One region of the Succinispira mobilis DSM 6222 genome, then DNA from elsewhere that is predicted to be linked to it. Evidence: riboswitches for the same ligand, from Rfam matches in the RefSeq annotation. Region 1 holds a riboswitch; each other region holds the start of a gene.
The links. A riboswitch is a leader RNA that binds a small molecule or an ion and turns the genes downstream of it on or off. The one in region 1 is predicted to bind S-adenosylmethionine.
Positions count from the first base shown of each region.

Region 2: linked by a shared signal. The riboswitch ahead of SUCMO_RS0102680 (MetQ/NlpA family ABC transporter substrate-binding protein) and the one ahead of SUCMO_RS0105910 (methionine ABC transporter ATP-binding protein) in region 1 are both predicted to bind S-adenosylmethionine.
Region 3: linked by a shared signal. The riboswitch ahead of SUCMO_RS0103040 (trans-sulfuration enzyme family protein) and the one ahead of SUCMO_RS0105910 (methionine ABC transporter ATP-binding protein) in region 1 are both predicted to bind S-adenosylmethionine.
Region 4: linked by a shared signal. The riboswitch ahead of SUCMO_RS0106525 (O-acetylhomoserine aminocarboxypropyltransferase/cysteine synthase family protein) and the one ahead of SUCMO_RS0105910 (methionine ABC transporter ATP-binding protein) in region 1 are both predicted to bind S-adenosylmethionine.

Region 1 is NZ_KB913028.1:1,229,246-1,236,904, forward strand. It holds gene SUCMO_RS0105875 (Asp23/Gls24 family envelope stress response protein) at 1-546, shown strand, start outside; gene SUCMO_RS0105880 (DUF3870 domain-containing protein) at 548-886, shown strand; gene SUCMO_RS0105885 (M42 family metallopeptidase) at 906-1,982, shown strand; gene ndk (nucleoside-diphosphate kinase) at 2,019-2,435, shown strand; gene SUCMO_RS0105895 (cob(I)yrinic acid a,c-diamide adenosyltransferase) at 2,457-2,960, shown strand; gene htpG (molecular chaperone HtpG) at 3,027-4,937, opposite strand; gene SUCMO_RS0105905 (YerC/YecD family TrpR-related protein) at 5,035-5,325, opposite strand; SAM riboswitch class I at 5,532-5,640, shown strand; gene SUCMO_RS0105910 (methionine ABC transporter ATP-binding protein) at 5,724-6,782, shown strand; gene SUCMO_RS0105915 (methionine ABC transporter permease) at 6,751-7,410, shown strand; gene SUCMO_RS0105920 (MetQ/NlpA family ABC transporter substrate-binding protein) at 7,424-7,659, shown strand, end outside.
Region 2 is NZ_KB913028.1:539,467-547,125, forward strand. It holds gene SUCMO_RS0102660 (diguanylate cyclase) at 1-923, shown strand, start outside; gene SUCMO_RS11740 (SLAC1 family transporter) at 996-1,262, opposite strand; gene SUCMO_RS0102670 (cysteine hydrolase family protein) at 1,349-2,308, shown strand; gene SUCMO_RS0102675 (4Fe-4S binding protein) at 2,531-3,631, opposite strand; SAM riboswitch class I at 3,805-3,905, shown strand; gene SUCMO_RS0102680 (MetQ/NlpA family ABC transporter substrate-binding protein) at 3,983-4,786, shown strand; gene SUCMO_RS0102685 (methyl-accepting chemotaxis protein) at 5,039-6,520, shown strand; gene SUCMO_RS11375 (hypothetical protein) at 6,633-6,809, shown strand; gene SUCMO_RS10910 (hypothetical protein) at 7,039-7,659, opposite strand, start outside.
Region 3 is NZ_KB913028.1:624,083-631,741, reverse strand. It holds gene SUCMO_RS11745 (4Fe-4S binding protein) at 1-469, shown strand, start outside; partial or broken gene SUCMO_RS0103060 (efflux RND transporter permease subunit) at 516-820, shown strand; gene cysK (cysteine synthase A) at 960-1,892, opposite strand; gene SUCMO_RS10255 (YezD family protein) at 1,956-2,144, opposite strand; gene SUCMO_RS11380 (YezD family protein) at 2,207-2,380, opposite strand; gene SUCMO_RS0103040 (trans-sulfuration enzyme family protein) at 2,557-3,702, opposite strand; SAM riboswitch class I at 3,778-3,876, opposite strand; gene SUCMO_RS0103035 (nitrite/sulfite reductase) at 4,142-5,704, shown strand; gene SUCMO_RS0103030 (hypothetical protein) at 5,748-6,068, opposite strand; gene SUCMO_RS0103025 (YeiH family protein) at 6,068-7,408, opposite strand; gene SUCMO_RS0103020 (N-acetyltransferase) at 7,608-7,659, opposite strand, start outside.
Region 4 is NZ_KB913028.1:1,379,646-1,387,304, forward strand. It holds gene SUCMO_RS0106525 (O-acetylhomoserine aminocarboxypropyltransferase/cysteine synthase family protein) at 1-943, opposite strand, end outside; SAM riboswitch class I at 1,026-1,127, opposite strand; gene nspC (carboxynorspermidine decarboxylase) at 1,458-2,561, shown strand; gene SUCMO_RS0106535 (saccharopine dehydrogenase family protein) at 2,591-3,850, shown strand; gene gltS (sodium/glutamate symporter) at 4,207-5,427, opposite strand; gene SUCMO_RS0106545 (heavy metal translocating P-type ATPase) at 5,820-7,659, opposite strand, start outside.

The DNA.
Region 1 (7,659 bases):
TTAAATTTACCTAAACCAAGTAAATATATATTTATAGAAGATGTTGCATCCTCGAAGGAAATAAGTAAAGCAAGACATGCTCGTCTTAAAGAAGGAAAACATATAATTCCTGTACCAACAATGGAACTGAAACCACATTTTTCAGGGTACTTAATTGACCCGTTGATTGTGTTATTTAAAAAAAATAAACTTAATAGAAAAAAGCTAGGAGAAAAATCAATTGTACGACCTGCTTTTAGTTATTATGGGAAAATTTTAGTTGAAGATGCTGCTCTAGAAGATATAATAAAACTTGAATTAAGAGAAAATTCAGCAGTTGATACAGTTAGCAGTTTAGAAATTATGCGTTGGGACGAAAACAGTTCTTTGGCAATCAAAATTACTTTGAATATAATCTATGGTAAGTATTTACCTGCGGTTGGAAAAGAGATACAATATACGATAAAGGACAAACTTGAATATTTTACGGGCATGTATGTACATAACGTTGATATCGTTGTGGACCGTTTAATTAAAGAGTCTAATAATACAATGGAGGAAATTTAAAATGCAAGACAAGAAAGTACTTTTTTCAGGATATGCTAAGTTGCCTACAGGAATTACAGCGAGTGAGATGTATAAAGTAATAGGCATTATAGTAGTTGTCGATATGAAAACTGGATTTATTGAAAATGCTGATTGTACACTCGCTACAAAAACAGCAAGAGATCATGTATGTAGACACATTGTGGGTTATAATCTATCTAATGGACCAGAGGGTTTACAAGAAATTTTAGAAGATGTTTATCAAGGCAGTGCAAAGAAAGCAGTAACAACTGCTATTAGAATTATTTATGACAAATATAAAAGCTATAAAAATGGTGATACACAAGAGCAATTGTCTTAGTAACAAGAAAGGTTGAAATATGAATTTACAATTAAAAAGATTAAAAGAACTATCTGAAGTTGCTGGAGTTTCTGGGAATGAACATCGTATAAAAAATTTACTGAAAGACAGATTGCTTCCAGTAAGTGAAGAAATTTTTTATGATAAATTAGGCAGTGTTATTTTTAAATCTAAAAATAATTCTGACGAGTTGAAAATAATGTTAGCCGCACATATGGATGAAGTTGGCTTTATGGTTAAAACAATTACTGCTGAAGGGTTTTTGAGATTCACCTGCCTAGGTGGTTGGTGGGAACAAGTAATGTTAGGTCAAAGAGTCATTGTGCATGCAAAAACTAAAGATATTACAGGCGTAATAGGTTGTAAGGCACCACATATATTAACACCTGAAGAAAGAAAGAAAATAGTTGAAAAAAAAGATATGTATATTGATATTGGGGTAGAATCACAAAAAGAAGCTGAAGCACTAGGTATCTATCCCGGAACGTTTATAACTCCATCTGTCCAATTTGAAGTTATGGCTGATGAAAACTACTTGCTAGGAAAAGCGTGGGATGATAGGATAGGTTGTGCTATTATGGCTGATGTAGTAGAGGCTTTGTCAGAAAAAGAACATCCAAATACTATTTATGCAACTGCTACGGTTCAAGAAGAGGTTGGTTTGCGCGGGGCTCTAACAAGTGCGAATAAAATATCTCCTGATGTAGCTATTATTATTGATACTTGTGTTGCTGGAGGTGTGCCTGGAGTTACTAAGGAACAAGCGAGTGCAGAAATCGGCAAAGGTGTTGCCATTACAATTTACGATGCTAGCATGATTCCTAATACAAAATTAAGAGATCTTGTTTTAGATATAGCTAAAGCAGAAAAAATAGATCATCAAATAAGTTTTTCAGAGGGAGGAGGCACAGATGCAGGGCGTATTCATATGCAAGACATAGGTGTTCCTAGTATTGTTTTAAGCATTCCAACTCGCTATATACACAGCCATCAGGGAGTTATTCATAAGCATGACTACGAAACTGCGATTCAATTAATACTAGCTGTGATTGGCAAACTAGATAACATTTGCTATAATACTATAGTACAGTACTAGCTGTACTGATATCGATAATATAGGAGGATGTATTTAATGCAAAAAACTTTAGTACTTGTTAAACCTGATGGTGTAAAAAAATCTTTGATTGGCGAAGTGGTAGCACGTTTTGAACGTCGGGGTTTAAAAGTTTGTGCCTTAAAATTAATGCAATTAACTGAAGCTCAAGCTAAAGCTCATTACGCAGAGCATGCAGAAAAACCATTTTTTGGTGAATTGGTAGATTTTATTACTTCTGGACCAGTAGCAGCGATGGTAATTGGTGGCGAAAACGCTATTAAGGCTGTACGTACTATGATGGGAACTACTAATCCGGTTGATGCTGTCCCTGGATCTATCCGTGGCGATTATGCTCTTTCTATTGCTGAAAACATAGTTCATGGATCAGATAGTGAAGAAAGTGCTGCAAAAGAAGTATCAAACTTCTTTAAACCAGATGAGATTTTATTTTAAATAAATAAAAGTGGTGATGAAATGAAGGTTTATACAAAAACGGGTGATAAAGGTACGACCAGTCTATTAAGTGGTGAGCGTGTAGAAAAAGATACTTTGCGTGTTGATGCTTATGGAACTGTGGACGAACTAGATTCTGTTTTAGGTATGGCTAGAGCTTTTGTAAAACGTGAAGATGTGCGTGAAACTATTTATAGCTTACAAAAACTTTTGGGAATGCTAATGGCTGATGTTGCTAGTTTAAAGCTAGAGCAGCCATATATTACTACTGAACATGTAAATATTTTAGAACAAACCATCGATAAATTTGATGCATTACTACAGCCTCTAACGAAGTTTTTAGTGCCAGGAGATACACAAGGAGCGGCAATGTTAGATTTAGCAAGAACTGTAACCCGCAGAGCAGAAAGACGTTTAATAACTCTTTCAAAACAAGAAGCGGTTAATCATAATGTGCTTGTTTGTCTAAATCGCATATCTGATCTTTGCTTTATTCTTGCACGTGTAGAAGTTGAAGTAAAATAAAAAGGAATTGTCGTAAGAAAGCTTTTGGGCTCTCTTAATGACAATTCCTTTTTTCGTTATTCTGTTTTACTTCATTAACTTTGCTATTAATTTAGCAAAATCTACGGGATTTTCTACCGTTAACCCTTCTAATAATGTTGCTTGTCCATAAAGTAATTTGCAATAATCTACGAATTGTTCTGATTGCGCATCAACTTCAAAGGTTCTTTTTAAAGTCTTAAATATTTCATGGTTAGGATTTAATTCTAAAATTTTTGTAGCTTTTATTTTGCTATCTTGAACATCAGCCAAAATTTGTTCCATCGAAATGCTAATACCCGAATCAGAACTAATAAGGCAAACAGGACTTGATTTTAGACGATTGCTAATTCTAACTTCATCAACTTTTTCTGTTAGAGCATTTTTTATTGCTTCTAATAAATCTTTATTTTCATTAATAAGTTTGTCTTGACTAGCTTTATCTTGTTCTGTTTCAAATTTTGAAAGATCCAATTGACCGCGGCTTATAGACTGAAACTTTTTACCAGCATATTCAGCAAGCATGTCAATTGCAAATTCATCTACTCGATCTAAGAAATACAATATCTCTAAGCCCTTTTCTTTTAAAACTTCAATTTGTGGTAAACTGTCAATTGCTTGGCGATCTTTTCCAGTAGCATAATAGATAACATCTTGTTCTGGTTTCATATTAGCCACATATTCAGCTAAAGTGATCAACGAGTCTTCAGTGACACTTCTCGAACTAGGAAATAGAAGAAGTTCTCTTAATTTTTCGTGACTAGAATAGTCTGCATAAATTCCATGCTTAATAGCTTTGCCAAATTCTTTGAAAAATTTAAGATACTTATCCCGTGAATTTTTTAGCATGACCTCTAGATTTTTTAAAATTGTTTTTTCCAAATTTTTTCCGATTTTCTTCAAAGTCTGATTTTGTTGTAAAATTTCTCTAGAAATGTTTAATGAAACATCTGGAGTATCAATTATACCTTTTACAAAACGTAGGTATTCTGGCAAAAGTTCTCGACAATCATCCATAATAAAAACATTCTTAGAATATAATTTTATGCCAGTAGTATGTTCTTTTTGATAAAAATCATATGGGGCATGTTCTGGAATATATAGTAAAGTTATATATTCAAAAACCCCCTCAGCCCGAGTATGAATTACATCCAAAGGATCTTGCCAATCTAAAAAAAGATGTTTATAAAGCTGGTTATACTCATCCGGTTTTATATCATTTTTATTTTTAGTCCATAAAGGTGCCATCGAATTTAGTATTTTTAATTCCTGTTTAGTTTCAACTGAATCAGATTCTTGAACAGGGATGTCAAACAACATTTTTATTGGAAAGCGAATATAATCAGAGTATTTTTTTACTAAAGTTTGCAAAGTTTGTTGATTGAGATAATTTTGTTCGTTGTTACTATCTAACGTATGTTCTTCTTTTAAATGTAAAGTGATAGTTGTTCCGCAACTCTCTTTACTAGCTGGTTCAATATTATATTTGCCATCGCCAGTTGATTCCCATTTAAAGGCTAAATCGGTTCCAGCTTTTTTAGTTAAAAGCGTAATTTTATCTGCAACCATAAATGCAGAATAAAAACCAACCCCAAATTGCCCGATTAATTCAGTCGCATTAAGATGTTCATGATTTTGCAATTTGTCAATAAATTCTTTGGTTCCCGATTTGGCTATTGTACCAATATTCGCAATTAATTCTTCTTGGGTCATTCCAATGCCGTTATCGCTAATAGTAAGGGCTTTGTTTTTTTGATCTGGGACTAAGAATATCTCATAATTAGCATCCTCCGGAACTAAATTAGTCTCCGTTAATGCTGCAAATCTAAGCTTATCAATAGCATCGGAGGCGTTAGATATTAATTCTCTGAGGAAAATCTCACGATTGGTGTAAATAGAATTAATCATTAATTGCAACATTCTTTTTGTTTCAGCTTGAAATTCATAAGTAGTTGACACAGTATCACCTCAAATAAAATATAACTAGCACTCTAACTCCGCGAGTGCTAGTTATATGATACACACATTAACGAAAAAGGTCAAGAGGTAAGTTTGTTTATGAATCTTTAAGGCGTTCTAATACTAACTTATAACCATCTGCACCATAATTTAAACAGCGCTTAACTCTGGAAATTGTCGCTGTACTGGCGCCAGTTTGCCTTATTATTTCTTCGTAAATATAGCCTTCTTGTAGCATTTTGGCTACTTGCAAGCGTTGCGCTAGAGATTTTAATTCTCCTACCGTACCAACATCTTCAAAAAATTTATAGCACTCTTCTACATTTTTTAAAAGTAAAATACTTTTAAAAAGCTGATCTATTAATTCATCTTTTAATCTACTATCCATAATAATCATCCTTTATAATTTATCTAAATAAATTTTATATTAAATCCGTAATTTAAGCAATCCTTTAACTGTTTAAAATGCAAAACAATTTATAAAAAATATTTAACTTTTATATTGACAAAAATAAAAAAAAACTATACAATAAACAACATAGCAAAATAAATGCAACGATTGTTTGTAAACATTGTAGTTGTATTTTATAAAGAAATTCATCCAGAGTAGCTGAGGGAATGGCCCGATGAAGCTACGGCAACCATCCAATAAGGAACGGTGCCAATTCCAACGGAATACAGTATGTGTTTCGGCAGATGAAGATGATTAACGTAATAGTTAGCAATCTCTTCATCTGTATGAAGAGATTTTTGTTTTTTTAGTCAATAAAAAAAGAGGTGAGGATTTTGATTAAGATTAAAAATTTAAAAAAGACTTATGAAAGCAAATCAGGCAATATTTATGCTCTTAAAGATATTTCCCTGGAAATAAAGAAAGGTGAAATATTTGGAATTATAGGTCAAAGTGGTGCGGGAAAGAGCACATTAATCAGATGCATCAACAGGTTAGAAGAACCAACATCGGGGAATGTAGTGGTTGCTGGACAAGATATTACCCAACTCAGTGAGTTCGAATTACGCAAAGCTCGATATGAAATAGGAATGATTTTTCAGCATTTCAACTTACTAGCTTCACGAACTATCTATGAAAATGTTGCTTTCCCTTTAGAAATACAAGGTGTAAGCAAAAGAGAAATTGAAGAAAGAGTCAAGCCGCTCTTAGAACTAGTTGGTTTGGGGGAAAGGGCTAACTATTACCCTTCGCAACTCTCCGGTGGTCAAAAACAACGGGTTGGTATAGCAAGAGCTTTAGCTTCTAATCCGAAAGTTTTATTGTGTGATGAAGCTACTTCAGCATTGGATCCACAGACAACAAAATCAATTTTAGAGCTCTTAAAAGACATTAACAAGAAATTTAATTTAACCATTGTGCTAATAACTCATGAAATGCAAGTAATTAAGGAAATTTGTGATAAGGTAGCAGTGATTGAGGGAGGAACAATTATTGAACAGGGTGAAATACTTGAAGTTTTTACTAACCCACAACAACAAACTACTAAAGAATTTATTAGTGTAATTAATAATCAAGAATTACCTGCAGTTGTTAAGCATTTAAAATTATCGCCTACACCAATCGAAAATGGCAATTTAATTTTGCGCTTAGCTTTTATCGGCTCATCTACTGAAGAACCGATAATCTCTGGAATAATCCGTCGTTTTGATGTCAATACAAGTATTTTATATGGTAATATTGATTATATCAAAGACGTTCCCTATGGAACACTTGTGGTTGAACTTGCTGGTGAAGGAACTAATATACAAAAAGCCCTAATTTATTTGAAAGAACAAAACTTGAAAACGGAGGTAGTTGGTTATGCCAGAAGAACTAATACAGCTACTGCTTGAATCTTTAGCAGAAACATGTTACATGGTTGCAATATCTACATTCTTATCAACTATGTTTGGAGCACCCTTGGGAATCATTTTAACTGTTACAGATAAAGGGCATATTTTAGAAAATAAAGCATTTAATAATATTTTAGGAAATATAGTTAATGCGACTCGCTCGGTTCCTTTTATAATCTTAATGGTAGCAATTATTCCACTAACTCGAATGATAGTTGGCACTTCTATCGGAACTACAGCGGCAATAGTCCCCTTAACCATATCTGCAACGCCCTTTATTGCTAGAATAATAGAGGGCGCTTTAAAAGAGGTACAATATGGAGTTATTGAAGCAGCTCAAGCTATGGGAGCAACACCATTACAAATAATTATCAAAGTGTTAATTCCTGAAGCAATGCCGGCTATTATTTTGGGGATTACTTTAGCGATTATTAGTCTAATCGGCTACTCTGCAATGGCTGGTGCTTTAGGTGGCGGCGGTTTAGGTGACCTGGCAATAAGATACGGTTATCAACGTTTCCGTATAGATATTATGATTATCACGGTTTTGATTTTAATTGTTCAAGTCCAATTAGTACAATCTTGTGGTGATTATTTAGCAAAAAAATTCAATAAAAATAAATTATAAGGGAGATATTTAAATGAAAAAATATTTTATAATCTTTTTGGTTTTAGTTGCCAGCCTATCTTTAACAGCTTGCGGAAATAATTCTTCAGAAAAAAAATCCAATGCTCAGCCTTTAAAAATAGGAGTTACAGCTGGACCACATGCTGAAATCATGGAAGTTGTCAAAAAAGAAGCTGAAAAAAACGGTTTAAAAATAACTGTAGTTGAATTCAATGACTATATCCAGCCCAATGTTGCGCTAAGTCAAGG
Region 2 (7,659 bases), 690 kb from region 1:
ATCCATCGCCGATAGCTTTTATTGTGCCTGGTGTGCTATATGGTTGGGCAATATTTAATCTAGGGTTGTTTGAAGTAGCCCCTTTAGCGAAACAATTGATTTTTCAGCGTTTTACAGAAGGGATATTGATCTTTGATCGCAATGGTGTTTTAGTCGATTTTAATGCTGCCAGTAACAAGCTTTTTCCCAAAATAAAGCGAACGGATATTGGCAAAAAGGGGCAAGAACTTTTTGCGAACTTTCCCAAACTATTAGAGTTGCTTGATGCGGTTAAACGAGTTAAGGAAATATTAGTTTTAGATGATAACTCCCAATATCAAATGCAAAAAACAATTTTGGCAGAAGCTACTGAAAAAGCAGAAATAGTAGGCTATATGCTCGTATTTCAAGATATAACTTACTATCACAATATTGTTACCGATCTGCAAATAGAAGTGGGCAGAGACTCTCTGACAGGCAGTTTAAATCGCAATAAACTGACTAGTGAAGTTGAAATATTAATGACAAAAATGCAAGCGGAGGAGAATTTAGCGATATTAATGATCGACGTAGATTATTTTAAGCAAATCAATGATACTTATGGGCATTTAATCGGGGATGAAGTTCTAAAAATATTTTCACAGATTTGCCAAGATAATTTGCGGCATAAAGATATTTTTGGCCGCTATGGTGGCGATGAATTTATTGCTGTTTTACCGTATACTAAAGAGGAAGAAGCCCTAATTATTGCTAAGCGAATAAGAAAAACCGTTGCAAGCAGAGAATTAGTTTTGGAAAATGATACCATGTTACGTTTAACTACGAGTATTGGCGTGGCTGTAAGCAAAAAACAAGAATTTGGAGAATTAGCTAACTTGATAAGGCAGGCTGATCAAGCATTATATAGAGCGAAAGATGCTGGTCGTAACCAAGTGCAAATATAAATAACAAAAATTAAATAGATAAAACAGACTTTACTTAGACACTGATGAGAGTGTTGGAGCAAAGTCTGTTTTTTAGTCTTCCTGTACACAAATGCGACTATTTAGCATGGCACAGATAGTATTTTTCAGTAGTAGTAAAATAAAAAGTGATAATAAGGTAAAAAGACAAAGTAAAATAAATTTATATAAAAGTAAATGTGTTTGGCTATACATCAAGTAAGTGGCAATGGTAATTGCGGCAATTGGGAAAGAGTAAGCCCACCAAGAAAGATAGAGTTTATCACGGAAGTAGCTAAAAGAAAAAATAACTTGAATCTTTCCAAATTGCCTAAGTTGCATTATAATGGTTTAAATTATGCTATTTAGGTAAAATTAGCTGGTAACTAGTAAATATAACAAGCCAGTTAATTAATTGGAGGTTCAATATGAGTAAATTACCCGCGTATTATCAAGCAACAGATAGCCAAAACATATACTTGCCCCGCTATGAGGAGATTGCCCAGGCCGCAAGTTCAGCTAAATCCCAGTTGCCACATCGCTCAAGCAAGGCTCAGACAGCTTTATTTGTAATTGATGCGCAAATTGGGTTTTGTCACCCGCAAGCCAGTCTATATGTTCCCGGCGCGGAGGCGGACATGGCGCGATTAGCTGAGTTTATCTATCGGAATGTCAGTGATTTAGATGCCCTATATTTTAGTTTTGATACGCACTCTTGTTTTCAAATATTTTTTCCCGCCTTTTGGGTAAATGCCAACCAACAGCAGCCTGCACCTTTTACGATTATTACCGCTCAAGAAGTGGCTCAAGGTAAATGGCGGGCGGTGCGTGAGCCGGAATTTGCCTTGCAATATCTGCGTCAGCTAGAGGCTACAGGTAAATATCAGCTTTGTATCTGGCCTTATCATACAATGATGGGGGCCATTGACCATGCTTTAGCGCCAGTGCTCTTTGAAAGTGCTCTATTTCATGCCCAAGTAACAGGACGTGAGACTTTTTGGCAGGTTAAGGGGCGGGCACCACTTACAGAAAACTATAGTGTGTTTGCGCCAGAGATTACGAAACTAGTTACAGCTGATACGCAGCTTAAGGTAGGGAGCTTTAATGTCGAGCTATTAAATAAGCTAATGCGTTATGATCGGATTTATATTGCGGGTGAGGCTAGTTCACATTGTGTGCGGTTTACGATTGCAGATTTAGTGCAGCAATTAATGAGTGTAGATCGCAGTTTGTTAACTAAACTGTATATTTTGCAAGATTGTATGTCGCCAGTACCGGCAATTCCCAATGTAGTGGATTTTCCAGCTTTAGCGACACAAGCTTTAGCGGAATTTGCCGCTTTAGGCGTAAATATTGTCAAATCTACGGATGAAATTTATACTTGGTGATGAAAAATAAAGTGCAGGCGTAGCGATTAATTATTTCCTGGCGATAAGAAACAACAATTGCTGCTAAGCGAAATTTTTTGACGCCAGCAACAGCTAAATTTTACGTAATATTTTTTTAAAACTTATTCATGTTCCGATTGATTGTCAATAAAGAATATAAAAGCTGGTAATAGCTAAATAGTAGAAAAAAGTCAGGCATAAAGTCTGACTTTTTTAGTTAACTTATTTTTTAGGCAGTAGTTTGCGAATGATTTCTGCAAGTTTAGTTTCGGAGATATCATGTTGGGCGCGAAATTGTTTTACGGTCAGATTCGTCTCTGTATTAGCAGGGAGCTGTAGTTCTTGCATTAGTTTAGTTCTATCAACTTTTAGAGCCGTTAAGGCTTGGTCTAGGTTCATCCAACCGCGGATATCTTCGGTGCTAGTAACATTTTTACCAGTAATCATATTGGGAGTTTTAGATTGCCAGTAGGGGGTATGTTGGACGGTCAAAATAATTGCACCAAACAAAAGTACGGCACTTAGCATAACGGCAATTGTTTTAGACGTTTGCCAATTGCCAAAACGAGCTTTAAGTTCTAGGGCTTGGACTGGACAGGCCTCGGTACAGCGGTTACAACGAATACATTGCCCTGAATCTGTAGGTTGGCTAGCAATCTTAATTGCGGTAGGACAGGTGCGGTCGCATTTGTGACAGTTAATACAGTTGTCCTTACGGTTGATTTTCAGGAAACTGATTTTAGATAAGGGATTAATGATAACACTGAGCGGACAAAGATAACGACACCAAGCTCTTTCAAGAGTAAGTGAAATTAAAATAAAAAACACAATTACCATAGCGGAGCTAAAGTCTTCGACATTCATATGAAAAATTTTTTTATAGGGGTCAAATTCTTCAAACCAAAGTCGTTTAGTATTGATGGTCATGTAGATAATTAAAAGAAAAAATAAATATTTACTATAGCCTAAAATTTGGTCTAAAGCAGGTGGGAGGATTAGTTTTTGAGGATAAAATTTTTCACGGAGGCGATACAGCCATTCGCTCAAACTACCTAGCGGGCAAATCCAGCCACAGAAGACAGCACCAAATAATAGGGTGGTAATAATTAGCGCTAGTAGGAGCCAAAGATTACTGGGGGCAGTTTTCATCAGGTAAGAACCGCCACTAACTAAACTAGGGAGAGTTTCGATAGCTCCAAATAAACAATAAGAATCAATTGGTGGAACTCCCTGAGGCCCGCCACCAACTATTTGATGGCGTAAACCAAGCCAAGCTGCCAGCACGACAAAGCCTAATTGAATAAGATGACGAACTTTTAGCATTTTAAATCACCTCGTGCGATATTTTAGCTAAATTATAGCACTATTGCGAAAAATTAACAGGGATAATAAAACAAAATAGACAAAAGTACTTAAAATAAATACAGATAAGCTAAAAATAAAATATTCTTGACAAAGATACTAGGAAAATGTATAATAACAAAAAAGTTAATAGACTCTTATCAAGAGTGGTCGAGGGACTGGCCCGATGACACCCGGCAACCAACACGTAAAGTATGGTGCTAAATCCAGCAGGATTAATCCTGGAAGATGAGAGGGAGCGTGTATATGCGACCTTTCGCTTTAGAAGGGTCGTTTTCTTTTATTAAAAAAATTTTTTGGAGGTTATTATTTATGAAAAAAAGTTATTTATCTATTTTCCTAGTAGTGCTATGTTTGGCACTTACCGCTTGTGGTGGCCAAGCTAAAAAAGAAGAAGGCAAAACTCTAAAAGTGGCGGCGACAGCTGTGCCACATGCAGAGATTTTAAACTTTGTAAAACCGTTGTTAGCTAAAGAAAAAATTAATTTAACTGTAGTAGAAATGGCCGATTATGTGCGTCCTAATGTGGCTGTTGCTGATAAAGAGTTAGATGCAAACTTTTTTCAACATACCCCTTATTTAGAAAAATTCACTAAAGATCGTAAGCTGGATTTAGTGAAAGTCAATGGTGTTCATGTAGAACCAATGGGTATTTATTCTAAAAAAGTTAAAGATTTAAAAGATATTCCCGCAGAAGCTACAATTAGTATTCCGAATGATCCAACTAACGGGGGTCGCGCTTTATTATTATTAGAAAAAGCAGGCATAATCAAATTAAAAGATAAAGCGGGTATTACAGCTACAGTTCAAGATATTGTGGCTAATCCTAAAAACGTAAAAATTAAAGAAATTGAAGCCCCACAATTACCAAGAACTTTAGATGATGTAACTTTAGCGGTAATTAATACTAACTACGCTTTAGATGCAAAACTTAATCCAACTAAAGATGCCTTAGTTATCGAAGATAAGAATTCTCCTTATGTAAATATTTTAGTTTGCCGAAAAGGTGAAGAAAACAGACCAGAAATTCAAGCTTTAGCAAAAATATTAAATAGCCCAGAAGTTAAGAAATTCATTGAAGAAAAATACAAAGGTGCTGTTGTAGCAGCATTTTAATAAAAACAAGCTATCTCTTTAGGAATAAAGGCTGTGTTTAGATGTTTGAGCTTAAATTTCGACTCTAGTTAAAGCACTTGAAGACTAAAAAAGAGATAGCTTGTTTTTTATTTTATACAATAGTTTACTAAACTGCTAGTAATCCTATTGTATTTGAAGATAAAAGTTAATTAATAAAAATTATCCGTTGACAAAGCATATGTTAAACAGTAAACTAAAAAATAAAGAGTTTATCTTTAAGAGGTGGAGTATATGGTTAATTTTTTTAGAAAACAAACCGGTTGCAGTGAAGTTATAGATATTTTGAAAATTGTAGATGCCAAAATGCAAGGACAAGAGGCTTCATTAGTAGGCTTAAAAGTAGAGAATCCTTTACATCAACGGATTTTAAATCAATTCGAACGATTGTTTAACAATGAATCTAAGATGTCTAAGGTGAGTAATGGGATGTTGGGCGCGGTATCTTCTTTGAGTGATTTTGACGTGCGCATGAAGCATTCGGCAGAGTCATTGGCAGATTTTTCCGAGCAATTATCCTTATTAAGCGAGTCTAATTTGGCGGTGGTTGAGCAAATAACAGCAAGCATGAATGATGTAAACGAAACTATTGAGCAAACATCCAATAAAATGGTACATTTGTCGAAGGATTCTAGTGATTTAATTGCCAAAAATGATCAAAGTATTATTCAAATAACCGAGATTGATCAACTTAAAGAAGCTGTTGTCGGTGATACTCAAAAACTAAGTAAACAATTTGAAGAATTAACAGCCATGACGGCTCATATCAGTGATATTGTTAATGGGGTGGCAGCAATTGCCGAACAAACTAATTTGTTAGCGCTAAATGCTTCGATTGAGGCGGCACGAGCTGGCGAGATGGGCAGAGGTTTTGCCGTAGTAGCTGAAGAAATTCGCAAGTTGGCGGACAGCACTAAAGGTAGTTTGCAAGATATGCGGGGCTTTGTCGGGAATATTCAACTAGCGGCTCAGGCCGGGAAAGATAGCTTGCAAGAAACCTTAAATTCTACGCAATTGATGAATGAAAAATTAGATAATGTCTCTGGGACAGTTCAAGAAAATGTGGCGATGTTGAAAAATACAGTACAAGATGTTGAGGGTGTGGCAGAATTATTGGTTCAAGTTAAGGAAGCGGCCAATCAAGTAAATCAAGCTATGAACTTGTCAGCCAGTGATGCTGAAAAACTTACGACAGTAACTAGAGACATTCACCGCGACGCAGTCCAAAGTCGTGAAAATGCAGAATATATTTCGAAGATAGATACAGAATTGAGTGGTTTTGTAAAAGATATGTTTGTAGCGCTTAATGGGAGTGTGCACGCTATTTCGAATGTAGAGCTTTTGCAAAATTTAGCTAAAGCTAAGGAAGCACATCGGGCTTGGATAACTAAGCTTAAGACAATGGTTGCCGATATGAAAACGGTGCCATTACAGACAGATTCTAAACGATGCGCGTTTGGGCATTTTTATCATGCGATAACGATTGAAGATCCGGCGGTAAAAAAAGAGTGGCACTCAATTGATGCCGTACATGATGAATTGCATAGTTTAGGCGGGGAAGTTATTGAGGCGATCAAGGCGGGCGATAGTAATTTAGCGCGTCAGTTAGTTGCCAGAGTTGACGGCCTATCAAAACAGATATTTGCGAAAATTGATAGCACTATTCAAGTGATTGAACAAAAATCAAAAATTGGCGAAGAATTGTTACGGCACTAAGGAAAACTGCGCAATAGTTTTAGTATTACAGTTAGATAGACTAACTAGTTGATTTTTGTCGGATATGTTTTGTTTGGATAGTCTTATAAGGCGCACTTAGCTGATAAAGGTATTGGCTAAGGTTGACAAAATTAGCTTGGTTAAAACCAAAAAGAAAAAACTGGCAATAATTGCCAGTAAAATTGAAAAGCCGTCTAGGCTAGCATTGGCTAGCTCAGACGGCTTTTTAGTTAGTTTGAATATATTGTGCATATCATTGGATTTGCAGATAGCGGCAAAAGATCCATAAAATATGGTGCTTAAGTTATTGAAGCTTGGTACAACGCATGTTACGTACGGTGCCTTAGTGGTCGACTGGTTCAACCAATGAGCAACCCCTATTATATTAATAGGAAAAACAGCTTAAAAATTTTCGGGAAAAGTTGTCTGCCAAATTATTGGGGTCAGAAAAACTAGGAGAATATTAGTTTTTAGTTTTAATTAGCTAAAGTGGTAAAACTAGTTTTGTCTAAGTTTGCTTAGCTGATGTCTGTGCTGTTAGTAGTTTCAGCACTAATATTTAAACTGCTAGCGGTAATACTAGTTTTTTCACTGATAGAAATTTCAATACTGGTATTATTAGCGACTGTTTCGGTGTCTTCAGAATCGTTTTTACCCCAAGCGTCAAATAATTCTAAGGTGCGAGCATGAGTTTTTTCGGTTATTTCGGGAAGTTTACCGCCAAACATTTCATTAACTTGTTCATAGGCTTTTATCACAGCATCTTTTAAAAGGGCGGCTTTTTCTGGGTTATCTCCCGATAGGGCTTTAGCAAATTCTAAGGCGCGTTGGGCGGTATTTTCGATGCCGTAAAAACCAGTGTCGCTAATTGCGGCTTCAGCCTGAGCTTTGGTTTCGGCATCTACGACAATTTCTTTGCCTTGATACATAATTTTTCCTTGGGAAAAATCCAACTCACTAAGATTAGCTAGCGTAACTTGTAAACCCTGTCCGAGTGAATCATCGAGCACTTTTTGAAACATTGCTGTTACATTTTTAGTACTCTCTTCCATTTGGGCTTTAAGCTCACGAATTTTTTCTTCGTCCAAGCCTTTTTTCACCTCTGGCTTAGCATAAGCAGTGGCAGGCGGAGAGGATTC
Region 3 (7,659 bases), 610 kb from region 1:
TGCTGGCTTCTATAGCAAAATCCGGCCAGGGTTTATTTTCTTACTGCCTTTAGCTTTTGTAGCTGGTAATTTTTTTTGTGGCTGGATTTGCCCATTTGGTAGCGCCCAAGAGTTTGTCGGCAAACTAGGTTCTCTTGTTTTAAAAAAGAAATTTAAAACTCCTCCATTTTTACAAAAATATCTTCAATACTCACGCTATCTCTTAGCTGTTTTAACCTTATTTTTAGCTAGTCAAACAATTTTAGATTTAGGTTTTTTTAATAGCTATAAAGCTTTTATGCACTCTGCTGCTGGTAAAAATATTACTGCTCTGGCCTTAACTGTTATGGGTAGTTTTCTGTTTATTGGAATGTTTTTCGAGCGTCCCTTTTGTAACTTTTTTTGTCCCGAAGGCATTCGGCACGGTTTATTGAGTCTAGGCAGAATTTTCACCATAAAGATGATGTTTTTGGCTGTATTTACACTTTAACTAGAACAGATTTCACCTTGGAAGAACAACGCGTCCAAGCGGTAAGATGATAATTACCTTATTAACAGCTACGCTGGGCTTAATCGGTGTTGCTACTACCCTAATTCAATTTGAACAACATCTACAAGCTCAAGAACCACTATGTGATGCTATTATCAACGCAACGCTCAGCCGTTTCCGCCCAATTATGCTTACTGCGGCTGCGGCAATTTTAGGGATGCTACCTTTAGCTAGTAGTACGTTCTGGGGTCCTATGGCTATTGCTATCGCGGGGGACTTTTTATTGCCACTATTTTAACTTTAATTGTACTGCCAGTTCTATATGCTAGCTGGTATAAGGCTAAACAGTAACACCGCCTCAAGCTAGTTAAAACTGTTATCTTCTATGCTTTTCAGGTTAAAGAAAAAACAGTCGCCAATTAATCAGCGACTAAAGTTAATGTAAAACTTAACTTTAGCCGTAACAACTTTTTGTCGACTGCTTTAAATCTTATTTACTAAATATTTCTGTTGATAAATAACGTTCTCCCGTATCTGGCACTAAAACAATAATATTTTTACCTCTATTTTCTAGCTTTTGAGCCAATTTTGCAGCTGCAAATACAGCTGCGCCACCTGAAATTCCTAATAATAAACCTTCTGCTTTAGCCACTGCACGCATTGTGGTCTCCGCTTGGTATTCCTTTACTGCTATTACCTGATCTATTATCTTTGTATTTAAAATCTCAGGAATAAATCCAGCGCCAATGCCTTGTAAACAATGGGCACCTGCATCTCCGCCTGATAATACTTGAGAATCCCAGGGTTCAACCGCTACTATTTGCAAATTAGGATTGCGTTGTTTTAAAACTTCGCCCACACCTGTTAAAGTTCCCCCCGTACCAACTCCGCAGACAAAAATATCAACTAGTCCGTCCGTATCTTGCCAAATTTCTTCTGCTGTAGTTTTACGATGAATTTCTGGGTTTGCAGGATTTTTAAACTGTTGTGGCATATAAGAATTGGGTATTTCTTTAGCTAGTGCCTCTGCTTTCGCAATAGCTCCTTTCATACCTTCTGCTTCAGGAGTTAAAATCAACTCAGCCCCTAAAGCTCTTAATAAATTGCGCCGCTCCATACTAAAATTTTCAGGCATAGTAATAATTAAGCTATATCCCTTCGCCGCTGCTGCAAAAGCCAAACCTATTCCTGTATTGCCACTTGTTGGTTCAATTATAATACTTTTATTATTAATTAGTCCCTGTTCTTCTGCTATTTTTAACATCGCATAACCCACTCTATCTTTTACACTGCTTAGCGGATTAAATTGTTCCAATTTAGCAATAATTTTGGCCTGCAAGTCCTTTTCTCTGTTAAAATTAGCTAATTCTAATAACGGCGTATTCCCAATTAATTCTGTTAAATTTTTAGCAATTTTTGCCATATTTCAACACCTCTTAATTTCTTTTACTTATTTACTTGAAAACTTTTATTTGAAATTATTAAACTAAATACCTTCTCCATATAGGCCTTTTAGTGTCGTTCTTTGTTTTTCTGTTTTTTCAATTTGAGCAATTTTACCATTTTTAATAATAATGGCAACCTGCCCAAACTTCAAAGTGCGCAATAATTCTAAAATGTGGGTTCTCAGTTTAATATTTTCTTTGCTCAACTTTTCTGTTTGCTTTTCTTTCATTGCCCTCACCCTTCGGTCTTTTTAATATTCTAATTAAATAGCACCACTAATTTCAGTATAAGTTAGCATAATTTTATTTTTTCATTTTTTTCAATTTGTACTAAATGTGAATCTTGAACTATTAAAGTTATCGATCCGTGGGCAATTTCTCGGATAGACAACTCAATAAAGGCCATTAGCTCTGAATCCAATTCTAATTCTTGTACATTTGTGTTATTTTTATTAAAATTCCCCACTTTAAACTCCCCCCATTTACAGAAATATTTATTCATATATGGCTACTATATTTTAGCCCAAAATTACAAAAGGGCGTAAAAGATCCTTAGAATCTTTTACGCCTCTAGCTATCTAGTCAGCAAATTCATCTAATGGTATCATGAAACTAATTTCTCGTCAAATTTAATTTACAATTTCAACTTATTTCGTGAACAACAGCCTGCTGTAAATCCTCAATAAGATCTGTCACAGATTCTATTCCTACCGAAAACCGTAATAATTGTTCATTTACACCTAATTTCAATCTAATTTCTAGGGGAATATCCGCATGTGTCTGCACAAAGGGAAAAGTAATTAGCGATTCTACTCCACCTAAACTCTCTGCAAATTGAATTAGCTTCAGCCTCTGTAATATTTGCGGCACTAGTTTCGCATCACAAACCTCAAAAGATAACATCGCTCCATAACCACTCGCCTGACGATTTTGAAGTTCTTTTTGTGGGCTACTTTCTAAACCAGGATAATATACTTTATTTACCCATTTTTGCTTTTCTAACCACTGGGCAATAATTAAAGTATTTTCCTGCTGCCTATCTAAGCGCACTGCTAATGTTTTTATTCCCCTTAATAATAGCCAGGAATCTTGCGGCCCAAGAATCATTCCAGTTGAATTTTGAATAAATGCTAATTTAGAACATAGTTCCGCTCCTTTTGCCACAATTAGTCCACAAATAACATCATTATGGCCTGCTAAATATTTAGAACCACTATGTATAACTATATCTGCACCCAAAGACAGGGGTTTTTGTAAATATGGTGTCAAAAATGTATTATCAACAATAGTCTGTAGCTGATGTTCCTTGGCTAAAGCTACCAAGGCTTGAATATCTGCTATTTTCATTAACGGGTTGGTTGGAGTTTCTAGGAATATTGCTCTTGTATCGCCTGTAATCGCAGAACGTACCGCTTGAACATCGGCAGTATTTACATAGCTAACTTGTAGTCCAAACTGCTTAAATATTTTCTCAAAAACGCGATATGTCCCGCCATAACAATCTTCCGTTATTATTAAATGTGCTCCACTTCCGTATAACATCGCTATAGCTGTTATTGCCGCCATTCCCGAAGCAAATGCATAGCCAGCATCTCCTTCTTCTAATGTTGCTATTGCTATCTCAACTGCCTGTCGAGTAGGATTTTTAGTCCGCGAATAATCATATCCCGTACTCTCCCCTAATGCAGGATGTCGAAAAGTAGCTGTTTGATAAATAGGAGTGCTAATTGCTCCAGTAGTTTTATCAGTTACTAGCCCAGCTTGAACAATCTTGGTTGTTATTTGCATAAATTTCCCTCGCTTTATCTTTGTAATAAATAAAAAACGATTCTTCCCGAAGAAGAACCGTCATTAAAACAATTAATCTTATCTTCCGGATTTATCCGCTGGAATTAGCACCTTGCTTTAAAAGCTGGTTGCTGGGTATCATCGGGCCAGTCCCTCCACCACTCTTGATAAGAACCATATTTATTTTTATAGCTAAATTTCTAAAGCATTATCATTGAATGCTATTTTGCCATAATAATTTTTATTTGTCAATAGCAACTCTGATTTTTCAGTTGACTTCCTACAAAAAACTATGCTATTATTACAATAATTTAATAGACAGTCGATCAGATAACTGAAGACTAGAATGATTCTTTTTAAATTTCAAAAGAATATTCTGGTCTTTTTTTATAAAATTTTACCTCATTTCACTATTAAACTACAAAGGAGATTTACAGACATGATCACTAATACCCCAGAAATTATAACTAAAGTTAAGCACTTTCAAACTAAAGTAAGCGAATATTTAAGCGGGACTCTCGAGAATTTAAAACCATACAGTTCAATTATGGGAATCTATAAAGAAGGTTCTAAAAACTCTTATATGATAAGACCGCGTTTTCCTGGCGGAATTGCTACGCTTGAACAGCTACAAGCAATTGCAAATATAGCTAATAAATATTCCCTGCGCCTACGTTTCACCACACGCCAAGATTTGCAATTACATGCCGTACCCTTGGAAAAAGTAAATATAATTTTAGATAATTTATTGCAAGTTGGTTTAATTACAACTGGTGCTGGCGGCGATGGAATTAGAAATATTACCTGTTCACCCTTATCCGGCATAGCCCGCGATGAAATCTTTGATGTTACGCCTTATATGATTGCTATTACGAATTTCATGTTAAGAACAACTGAAAATTTGCAATTACCGCGTAAATATAAAGTTTCTTTTTCCAACACTGCTGATGATACTGCTAATGCTAGTATTAGCGATTTAGGTTTTATTGCCAAAAAAGAAAATAATAAATTGGGTTTTTGCGTATATGCTGCTGGTGGCCTTGGCTCTAATTCACAACTGGCAATAAAATTAAGCGATTTTATTTTAGCTGAAGACGCACTTTTTTACGTTGAAGCTATGAAAAACATTTTTGCCCGCGAAGGGGATCGCACAAACCGTAACAAAGCCCGTTTAAGATTTGTTCGCCAACGCCTAGGCGATGAAGTTTTCTTAACATATTTCCAGCAAGAATTACACCAACTTAAACTAACTAATCCTGAATTAAAACTTACACTTAATCCAACAACTGTAGCTACTGAGGATAATTCATTTTTCCCTTGGGACAAAGAATATCAAAATATAATTTTTCCTCAAAAGCAATCTGGGCTTTATGCTATATATATCCACCCCTCTAAAGGCGAAATACTTCCCACTCAAATACTAACGCTCACCGAATTTCTCAAAGCTGTTACCCCCAAAGTTGAGCTTCGCCTTACATCAAGTCAAGGTTTTTTCGTACGCAACTTGAGTGTTAAGGCAGTAGATCAGCTATTGCTATTAACAGATTCATTAATATCACCTTTTTCGATAGACAATACCGTTAGCTGTGCAGGACCGCAATTTTGTAATTTTGGTATAAATGACTCTCAAAGTTTACTAACTAGTATTCTAGAGTTTTTTAAAAACCAGCCTCTAGCAATTAAAAGCGCCTTACCAACGCCACTTATTTCTGGTTGTCCAAATTCTTGTGCTCAACATCAAAAAGGACTAATTGGTTTTACTGGCCGAAAAAAACGTCTTGATGGAAAAATCGTAGATACTTACCTTTTATCTTTAGGGGGTAGAGTTGGTTATCAAGCTAAATTTGGGGAAAACATTGGTGAAATTCTAGCCACAAGAATCCCAGCTTTTCTTTTAGAATTAGCTATTTTAAAAGCTCAATATCCTTCTATTAGTTTCTCTGAATTTCTCGAACAGCAACATTTACAAATTTTAAACTTAACTAAAGCATACCTTCTCTAACCTAAATATAATGTAAATAGGTGGGCATCAACTGCCCACCTATTTACATTATTCCTTTTAATCGGCGATATTCTACATATAGCTGATACTCGCTACTTTCAAACCCGCGCTCCTTCAATAAGTTTTTAATAACCTGAGCTTCTATGGTTTCTGAATCAGCGTAGATATAGCTACCTGTATTTTTAAGGATAAAGCCTAATTCCCCTAGCACTTCTATCAGCTTGGCAATTTGTGTAGCCTTATTGGCAACTCGCTTAGCATAATCATTGATTTCAGCAGCCATTTTACTTGGCGAACTTAGAACTAAATGCACCTTTTCTAATTCTTTTAGGTTAATAATTACTCTAGTTATGTACTCTACCATTATTTAATCCCCAACCAGTAATTGACAAAAACTATATTCGATAAAATATAGCCTAATGGTACATTAATAGCCACCCCAATAGTAAAAGCAGCTAATGGCTTCCAGCCAAAAGAAGTTAGTTCCTTAAAGCGAGTAGTAAGCCCTATACATAAAAAAGTCCATGTAAATGTCCAAGCTCGCAACCCTTTTATCGGCCCTAAAACATCTTTGTTGAAACTTTTTACTAAACTAACTTCAGTAAAAGATAAAATTATCGTCACAAATAAAGATGCTACTAAAAATCCAATAATAAATTTAGGAAATCTTTGCCAAATTTCTTTAAAATTAATTTTACTAGACTCCCTAATGCTCTTGTTTTCCCAACGTGTCACTGAAAGAAAAGCTACCAGCAATGCCCAAACGCCTACAAACATATCTCGTCCAACTACTTTCATTAAAGTAAAAGTTTTAACTGCTCTTTCATCACCTATTGCCTCTGCAGCAGCGAATCCAGCCGCATCAGCAAATTCCGAAGTTCCAATCCACGCCCCAGCTGGGCCAGCTTCTAAGCCAAATAATTTAGCCAACAAGGGTAAGGCAAAAATCATAGCAATTGCCCAAACAATTACCATAGATATTGACACCGATACATGTTCTTTTTTAGCTTGACATGCTCCGCCAATTGCAATAGCAGCTGAAACCCCACAGATTGAACCACCAGCAGCTAAGGTCGCTCCAAAACGCTTATCTAAATTAAACAATCGTGTGGCTGCAAGATATATAGTGATAAAAGTTGTAATTGCTACAATGCTAGCTTGTAAAATTGCCATTGGTCCTGCTTGCATAATTACGGTAAATGGCAATGTAGCTCCCATTAAAACAATTCCTGTCTTAACATAAAACTCCGTACGTATTCCAGTATAAAACCACTGCGGCAACTTAAAAGTGTTGCTGAGGAGCATGCCTATAATTAATGCTAACAATGGAGTTTCTAATTGCCAGTTTTTCAAAATTTTATTTGAACCCAAAATACTCACAACAATTGATAAAATAAACAGCGTCGAAAAACTTGCCAAATAATTTTTCGAGTAATGTCCTAAAAATCTACCTGCGCCCGTGAAAGCTAAGGCAAAAAAGATAAATAAAGCTCCAACGTTTAAACCGTGTTCTGCAAAATAAAAACCTAGCTTCTCAAAGCTAGTACTCCATGTAGGAATATTCACTGTAAGAATGTTTAGTAGCTTATGATAACCTGCAAAAAACCCGACAGTTGCCACTAATATTATTCCCATTGCTATAATAATAGCCCAATAATCTTCTTTTTTATACCAATTATCCAAATAATTACCCTCTTTTTGCATATAATTATCTCCTCTTATTATTTCTTTAAATTTGCAGTAAACACATCAACTGTGATCTTTAGCTTATGCAATTAAACAAAAAAAGACCAACAGCAAATAATTTCCCCTTGAAAATTAAAATGCCTTTGGTCTTCCAATCAGCTTTTATAAAATAGCTATTAACTTTTTCAATCCTCTTCCCAGCTAACTAAAAACAATCTTAGATTTTTATACTTAAGGCTATTTCGTCACAATTAGGAAATTTGGTGCAA
Region 4 (7,659 bases), 150 kb from region 1:
CGGCTGAATTTTTTTGCAGATATTGAGCTATTTCTAAGGCGTTTTTCACATGTTTTTGCATTCTTAAGGGTAAAGTTTCTATTCCTAAAAGAATTAAAAAAGCATTAAAAGGACTAATTGTTGCGCCAAAATCACGCAAAATCTGAACTCGCAAACGAGTTATAAATGCAGCTGCACCAATGTCAACTGCGTAATTTATACCTTGATAACTTGGATCGGGCTGACTTAAAAGTGGAAATTTATTGGAATTCCAATCGAATTTTCCTGCATCAACTACTACACCACCCATAGCTACCCCATGTCCACCTAAAAATTTTGTGGCGGAATGAATTACAATATCGGCACCAAAATCTATGGGCTTTAATAAGTACGGTGTCACAAAAGTAGCATCTACCATAAGTGGTATCCCGTTTTTGTGTGCTAGTTTAGCCACACCTTCTATATCTAAAACATCTCCACTAGGATTACCTAATGCTTCAGCATAAACTAACTTGGTTCTTTCTGTTATCGCCGCAGCAAAGTTTTCTAATTCACTAGCATCAACAAATTTAACTTTTATTCCTAACCGCGGTAAATTATAAGCAAATAAATTGTAGGTACCACCGTATAAACTAGCAGAGCTAACAATTTCATCTCCCGACTCAAGAATATTTAAAATTGCACCAATAATTGCTGCCTGTCCAGAAGCAAATGCAATTGCTCCTATTCCGCCTTCTAATGTTGCAATTCTTTTCTCTAACACATCAGTAGTCGGATTGCTAATCCGTGTATAGATGTAGCCATTTGCTTTTAAACTAAATAAATCAGCAGCATGTTGCGTATCTTGAAAATTATAAGCAGTTGTTTGATATATTGGTACAGCTCTAGCCCCAGTTGTAGGGTCTGGAATTTGTCCGGCATGAATAGCCAAAGTTTCTATTCCAGCATTTTCTAATAAACTCATAATAAAATCCCCCCAAATATTTTAGTAACAAAAAGAAATTAAAAAGCTCTTCCCGCGAGGAAAGAGCTTTTATTCCGCTTTCCTCTCATCTTCCAGGAAATTATCCTGCTGGATTTAGCACCTTTCGCATTGCGATGGTTGCCGGGTTTCATCGGGCCAGTCCCTCTACCACTCTCGATAAGAGTTCTATATTCTTCTGTTATTTTCTATATATTACATTGCCGAGATATTTTTGTCAACTATTTTATTTTAAGTTGCGTCTACTCATCATTAGTAATACTTTTGTTTCCTTCCAGTAAACCTTTTGTGTTTTCTTATATTTAAATTTAAATTTCGTTGAAAACTACAGCATTTCTAAGAAATGCGAACCTAATTCATTAAATCGGCATTTTAAAATAAAAAACATCCAATTTAAAAAGATTTATTGACGAAATATAAATTAATCTGTACAATAATATCATCACGCAAATTTTTGTTCGTGGTGATTTTTTATGTATAGAGGAGCCGCGCAATAATGAAACTACAAACGCCTTATTATCTTTTAGATGAAAACAAGCTCCTAGCTAATATGCTAGTTATTGATAAAATTAATAAACTATCAGGAGCTAAATGTGTACTAGCATTGAAATGTTTTTCAACTTGGAGCGTATTTAACCTGATGCGCCCCTATATGGCTGGTACCACTTCAAGTTCTTTATATGAAGCCAAACTTGGGCATGAAGAGTTTGGTGGCGAAACCCATGCTTATTGTGTTGGTTATTCTAAAGAAGATCTATTAGAAATACGTAAATTTGCTGATAAAGTAATTTTCAATTCTATTTCTCAGTTAGAAACTTATTATGAACTTGTAGCTGACAAAAAAATCGGCTTACGTGTCAATCCTGGTATTAGTAATTCTGGCTTTGATTTAGCTAATCCAACACGCAAATTTTCTCGCTTAGGTATTTTAGATAAAAATTTAATAGCCAAGCAATTATCTAAAATTGATGGTCTTATGTTTCATTACAACTGCGAAAATGCTGATTTCAACTCTTTTTCTGAGCAACTCGATTATTTAGGCGAGACTTATGGCGAATTTTTATTTAAACTTAATTGGATAAGTTTAGGTGGAGGCATTTATTTCACTAAAGCCGGCTATCCTATTGAAGCTTTTTGCAATAAACTGAAAGCTTTTTCTGAAAAGTACAATATTCAAATTTATCTAGAACCTGGGGAAAGTTCAATCACTAATGCCGGTGAATTAGTTACTAGTGTCGTTGATATCGTCCACAATGAAATTGATATAGCTATAGTTGATGCTTGTATAGAAGGACATATGCTCGATTTACTAATTTATCGCCTAGACGCTAAGGTCCTAGAACAACCTGATGCATCATTTAAATATATGGTCGCTGGCCGCTCTTGCTTAGCTGGGGATGTTTTTGGAACATACAAATTTCCTGACAAGTTAAAGATAGGTGATGAGGTTCGTTTCCAAGATGCTGCCGGATACACAATGGTCAAAAAGAATTGGTTTAATGGACTACAAATGCCATCTATAGTTATTAAAAAACTCAACGGAGAATTACAGTTAATTCGACAATTCACCTATGAGGATTTTAAATATAGTTTATCCTAAAATAAAAATATTAAAGGGGGAGTTCTTAATTGAAAAAGAATGTTTTGATTATTGGTGCGGGTGCAGTTGGACATGTGGTAGCTCACAAATGTGCAATGCACAACGATGTTTTGGGTGATATTTGCGTAGCTTCACGCACTCAAGAAAAATGTGACAAAATAATCGAAAGTATTCATCACAAAAAAAATATGAAAGATACTACTAAGAGGTTATATTCACGCACTGTGGATGCTCTTGATGTTCCTGCCTTAGTAAAACTAATCGAGGATACAAACTCTCAAATAGTTATTAATGTGGGTCAATCCTACGTTAATATGTCTGTTTTAGAGGCATGTATTCAAGCAGGTGTTGCTTACATGGATACAGCTATCCATGAAGACCCAAATAAGGTTTGTGAAAATCCACCTTGGTATGCAAATTATGAGTGGAAACGCAAACAACGTTGCGATGAAAACGGAATTACTGCCATCTTAGGCATCGGCTTTGATCCAGGAGTAGTTAATGCTTGGTGTTCTTTAGCCGCTAAAGAACATTTTGATACTATCGATACTATCGATATTCTCGATGTAAATGCAGGTAGTCACGGCAAATACTTTGCTACGAATTTTGACCCTGAAATAAATTTGCGAGAATTTAAAAAAGTTTGGACTTGGGTAGATAGAAAATGGGTACAACAAAAAGTTCACTCAATACGAGTTGACTATAATTTCCCTGTAGTAGGCGAGTGCCCAGTTTATCTAACCGGACATGACGAATTACATTCTTTATCTAAAAACATTGATGCCAATTCTATCCGCTTTTGGATGGGGTTTGGTGATCATTACCTAAATGTATTCAATGTTTTAAAAAATATTGGCTTAACTTCAGAGATTCCAGTAAAAGTTGCCCCCGGAATAGAAATAGCGCCGCTTAAATTTTTAAAAGCGCTGTTACCAGACCCAGCATCATTAGCACCTGGCTATACTGGAAAAACGTGTATCGCAAATTATATAAAAGGCACAAAAGCTGGTGTTGGTAAATCAATTTTAATTTATAATAATTGCGACCATGCTGTTTGCTATCAAGAAGTTGAAGCACAAGCTATAAGCTATACTGCTGGAGTTCCGCCTGTTGCTGCCGCTATTTTAATTGCACAGGGAATCTGGGATTCTAAAACAATGGTTAACGTCGAAGAATTAGATCCTTCACCATTTATTGAACTTTTAAATACGATGGGTTTACCAACGGAAATTATTGAAAATCCTCCCGTTTTCGTCTCTCCCCAAATTGAACATTTGGAAAATGTCTAAATTACAAACAAAAAACTAGATAAAGAATTTTAAGCGACTAAAAGAGCTTGTTTTCTGTTAATAGCAGATTACAAGCTCTTTTCGCTTTTTTGATATATCAATTGTTGAACATTTCAACTTTATTCGAAATCCTTAATTGAACAAAAAAGATATATTCACTATTTAGTACTCCACGCCAATTGTCCTATTTTTAAATTTATGTTCGATCTAATCCACGCTTAGCTATTTGTACTATCAGTTACTTAAATAATTATTATATTTTTTGCTATCATGTTTAAAATATAATCACCCCCAAAGTTTATTCAGTAAATATACTGCCTAACTTTGGGGGTATCCTAAAAAATACTATCTCTTATTTATGAAAATAAATTTATTGCCGTAACTATAACAGGAATTTGAACCATATCTATTAAAAAAGCTCCTGTCAGCGGCACTATCAAATATGGATTTGCCGTATAGCCATATTTGTTACTAACTTCACCCATATTTATCATCGCATTAGTTGTCGCGCCTAACCCAAAACCACACATACCTGAAACCATAACCGCTGCATCATAATTTTTTCCCATAACTCTAAAAACTATATACCTTGTGTATAACCACATAAAAGTTACTTGCCCAATCAAAATTAAAAATATCGGTACTGCTAGACTAGCTAGCTCCCATAGTTTCAAAGAAATTAATGCCATTGATAAAAATACATTCAGCGATACTTCCCCTATTATTTCAATTAAATTTCTATCCATCTCAATTACATTTAAGCGCTCATTTAAATTATTATAAATTATCGCCACAAACATAGCGCCAACATAAGGAGGTAAGGCAATTCCATATTTTTTACTAACAAAAGTACTTAAAGTAATACCTAAAGTCATTATAACACCTAAAACTGCTACATGCTTTAAAATAGATTCCGCACTGATTCTTTTATTTGAATTTTCTTCAATCGCAATTTCTTCCCGATTGATTAGTTCTTCTGGTTTAAGTCCGTATTTTTTTATTAATCTAAAACCTAAAGGTGCACCAATAAGTCCTCCAGATACCAATCCGAAAGTAGCCGAAGCTAGTGCTACTGATAAGCCAGAACTAACACCTAACGCCTCTACTGTCTGCCCAAACGCTCCAGCCGTACCATGTCCACCAGTCATAGATACCGAACCCGCTAAAACGCCAAACAAAGGATTGATACCTGTAGCTTTAGCAATACTTACACCAATAGTCGTCTGCATTATTGTCATGAAAGATGCTAATAACCAAAAGAAAAATAATAATTTCCCCCCTTTTTTTAACCCTTCAACCGAAGAACCCAGTCCAATCGTTGCAAAAAAGACAATCATAAATGGATTTAATAAAGTAGTATTAAATTCTACTGCACCTATATTGCCAACACGCATCACTAGATGAACTAAAGCAAAAACAATACCGCCTATAACTGCTGCTGGAATGCCGAATTTATCGAGAAACTTAGCTTTTCCTTTGATATAATACCCCAAATATAGCGATAACAAACCAATTGCTAATGTCCCAATCATATCAAAATTTAAAACGATCCCTAATTTGGAAAATTCAATGTTCATCCCCTTTTACCTCTCACCTAAAAATTTTAGCAAAACTTTGGATTATTCCTTTCTTTTTTATAAACAACAATCTAAGACGCGTCTTCTTAAATATTATTATGTATACATTATATCGTATTTTCAAACTAATTCCAATACTTCAACTAAATTGCGACATTTACACTCCTGCTTTAAACTTTTTCTGTAATTACTGTATTATTTTTATCACACTCTGTCATATATATTGTTTTTTCTGTCAATTTAGTTCGTTTTATTTTTTGATAACAACTTGTTATCAAAAAAAATTTTTATTATGCCACAACTACGCCAATTCTTATGAGAATTTTCTTTATTTTAAAATAAAAAAATAAAAACAAGCCCTATTTATTAAGTAGGACTTGTTCCTCATTTTTTTATTTAAAATTCTTTATTCTTAATGAATTTGTTACTACAGATACCGAACTCAAACTCATTGCCCCGCCTGCTATCATGGGATTTAAAAGTGGACCTCCATATAAATGTAATACCCCCATAGCAATAGGGATACAGATTATATTATATGCAAATGCCCAAAATAAATTTTGTTTGATATTTTTAATTGTCGCATGACTTATTCGCAACGCTTTTGATATATCTCTCAAATCATTTTTCATTAGCACAATATCTGCAGCTTCTATAGCAATATCAGTTCCCGCAGCAACTGCAATTCCAATATTTGCTTGTGCAAGTGCTGGCGCATCGTTAATTCCATCTCCTACCATTGCAACTTTTCGTCCAGCGCTTTGTAATTGCTTAATAACATTGGCCTTATCTTCCGGGAAAACTTCTGCATAGAATTTTTCTATACCTACTTGTTTTGCTATTACTTCTGCGGTCCTTTTATTATCGCCCGTGAGCATTACAACTTCAATATTCATCTGTTTTAATAACTTAACGGCTTCTAAACTGCTATCTTTTATAGCATCTGCAACAGCTATAATTCCAACTAGTTGTTGATTTAGGGCAATAAACATTACAGTTTTTCCATTTTCAGCAAGTTTATCAGCAACATCTTGTAGCTGCATTAAATTTATTAGCTGTTCTTTAAATAGCTTTGCATTACCAACCAGAACTTTCTTCCCCTCTATATATACCTCTATGCCTCGCCCTTCAAACAATCTAAAAGTATCTATATCGGGAATTTGAATAGAATCTGCTATTGCTTTATTTACAATAGCCTCTGCCAAGGGATGTTCTGAGCATTTTTCTGCTGCTGCGACCATATATAATATTTCTCTTGCATCAAATTCTGGCAAAACAAGGAAATCCGTAACTTTAGGTTGTCCTTCTGTTATTGTTCCTGTTTTATCAAAAACAACAGTATTTAATTCATGAGTATTTTCCAAGGCCAAGCCATTTTTAAAAAGAATCCCTGATTCTGCGGCCTTACCAGTTCCAACCATAATTGATGTTGGGGTTGCTAAACCCAAGGCACAAGGACAAGCTATAACAAGTACTGAAATAAATGTTTTGAAAATCAGAAGTTCATTTTCTCCCATTAAATACCAAAAAACAGCTGTGAAAATTGCTATTCCCATTACTATGGGCACAAAATAACTAGCAACTACATCTGCCATTTTAGCAATTGGTGCCTTTGTGGCCTGCGCGTTTTCAACTAAAGCTATTATTTGTGCTAAAATTGTATCCTCGCCAACCTTAGTTGCACGCATTTTTACAACTCCATTTTTATTGATACTCGCCCCAATTATTTTATCACCAATTTTTTTGCTCACTGGTAAACTTTCTCCAGTTAACATTGATTCATCGACCAAAGTACTTCCCCAAATTATTTCTCCATCTGTTGGAATTCTATCACCTGGTTTCACAATAATTATATCATTGACTAAAACATCCTCTATCGCTATAACTTCTTCTTGCTCATCCCGAATTACTGTCGCAGTTTTAGGTGCTAAAGCAATTAGTTTTTTTATTGCTTCGGAAGTTTCCCCTTTAGCCAAAATTTCCAAATATTTACCCAAAGTAATTAAAGTTAAAATAACTGCTGCTGACTCAAAGTAAAGATTATGCGCATAATTATTTTCACCTAAATAAATTTTGTAAACCGAAAAAAAACTATAAATAATAGCCGCTCCGGTACCAACTGCTATCAAGGTATCCATATTGGGCTGAAATTTAAATAAACTTCTAAAACCTGTAGAATAAAACTTTTTACCCAAAAACACTATCGGTAAAGTCAATACAAGTTGTGCTAGG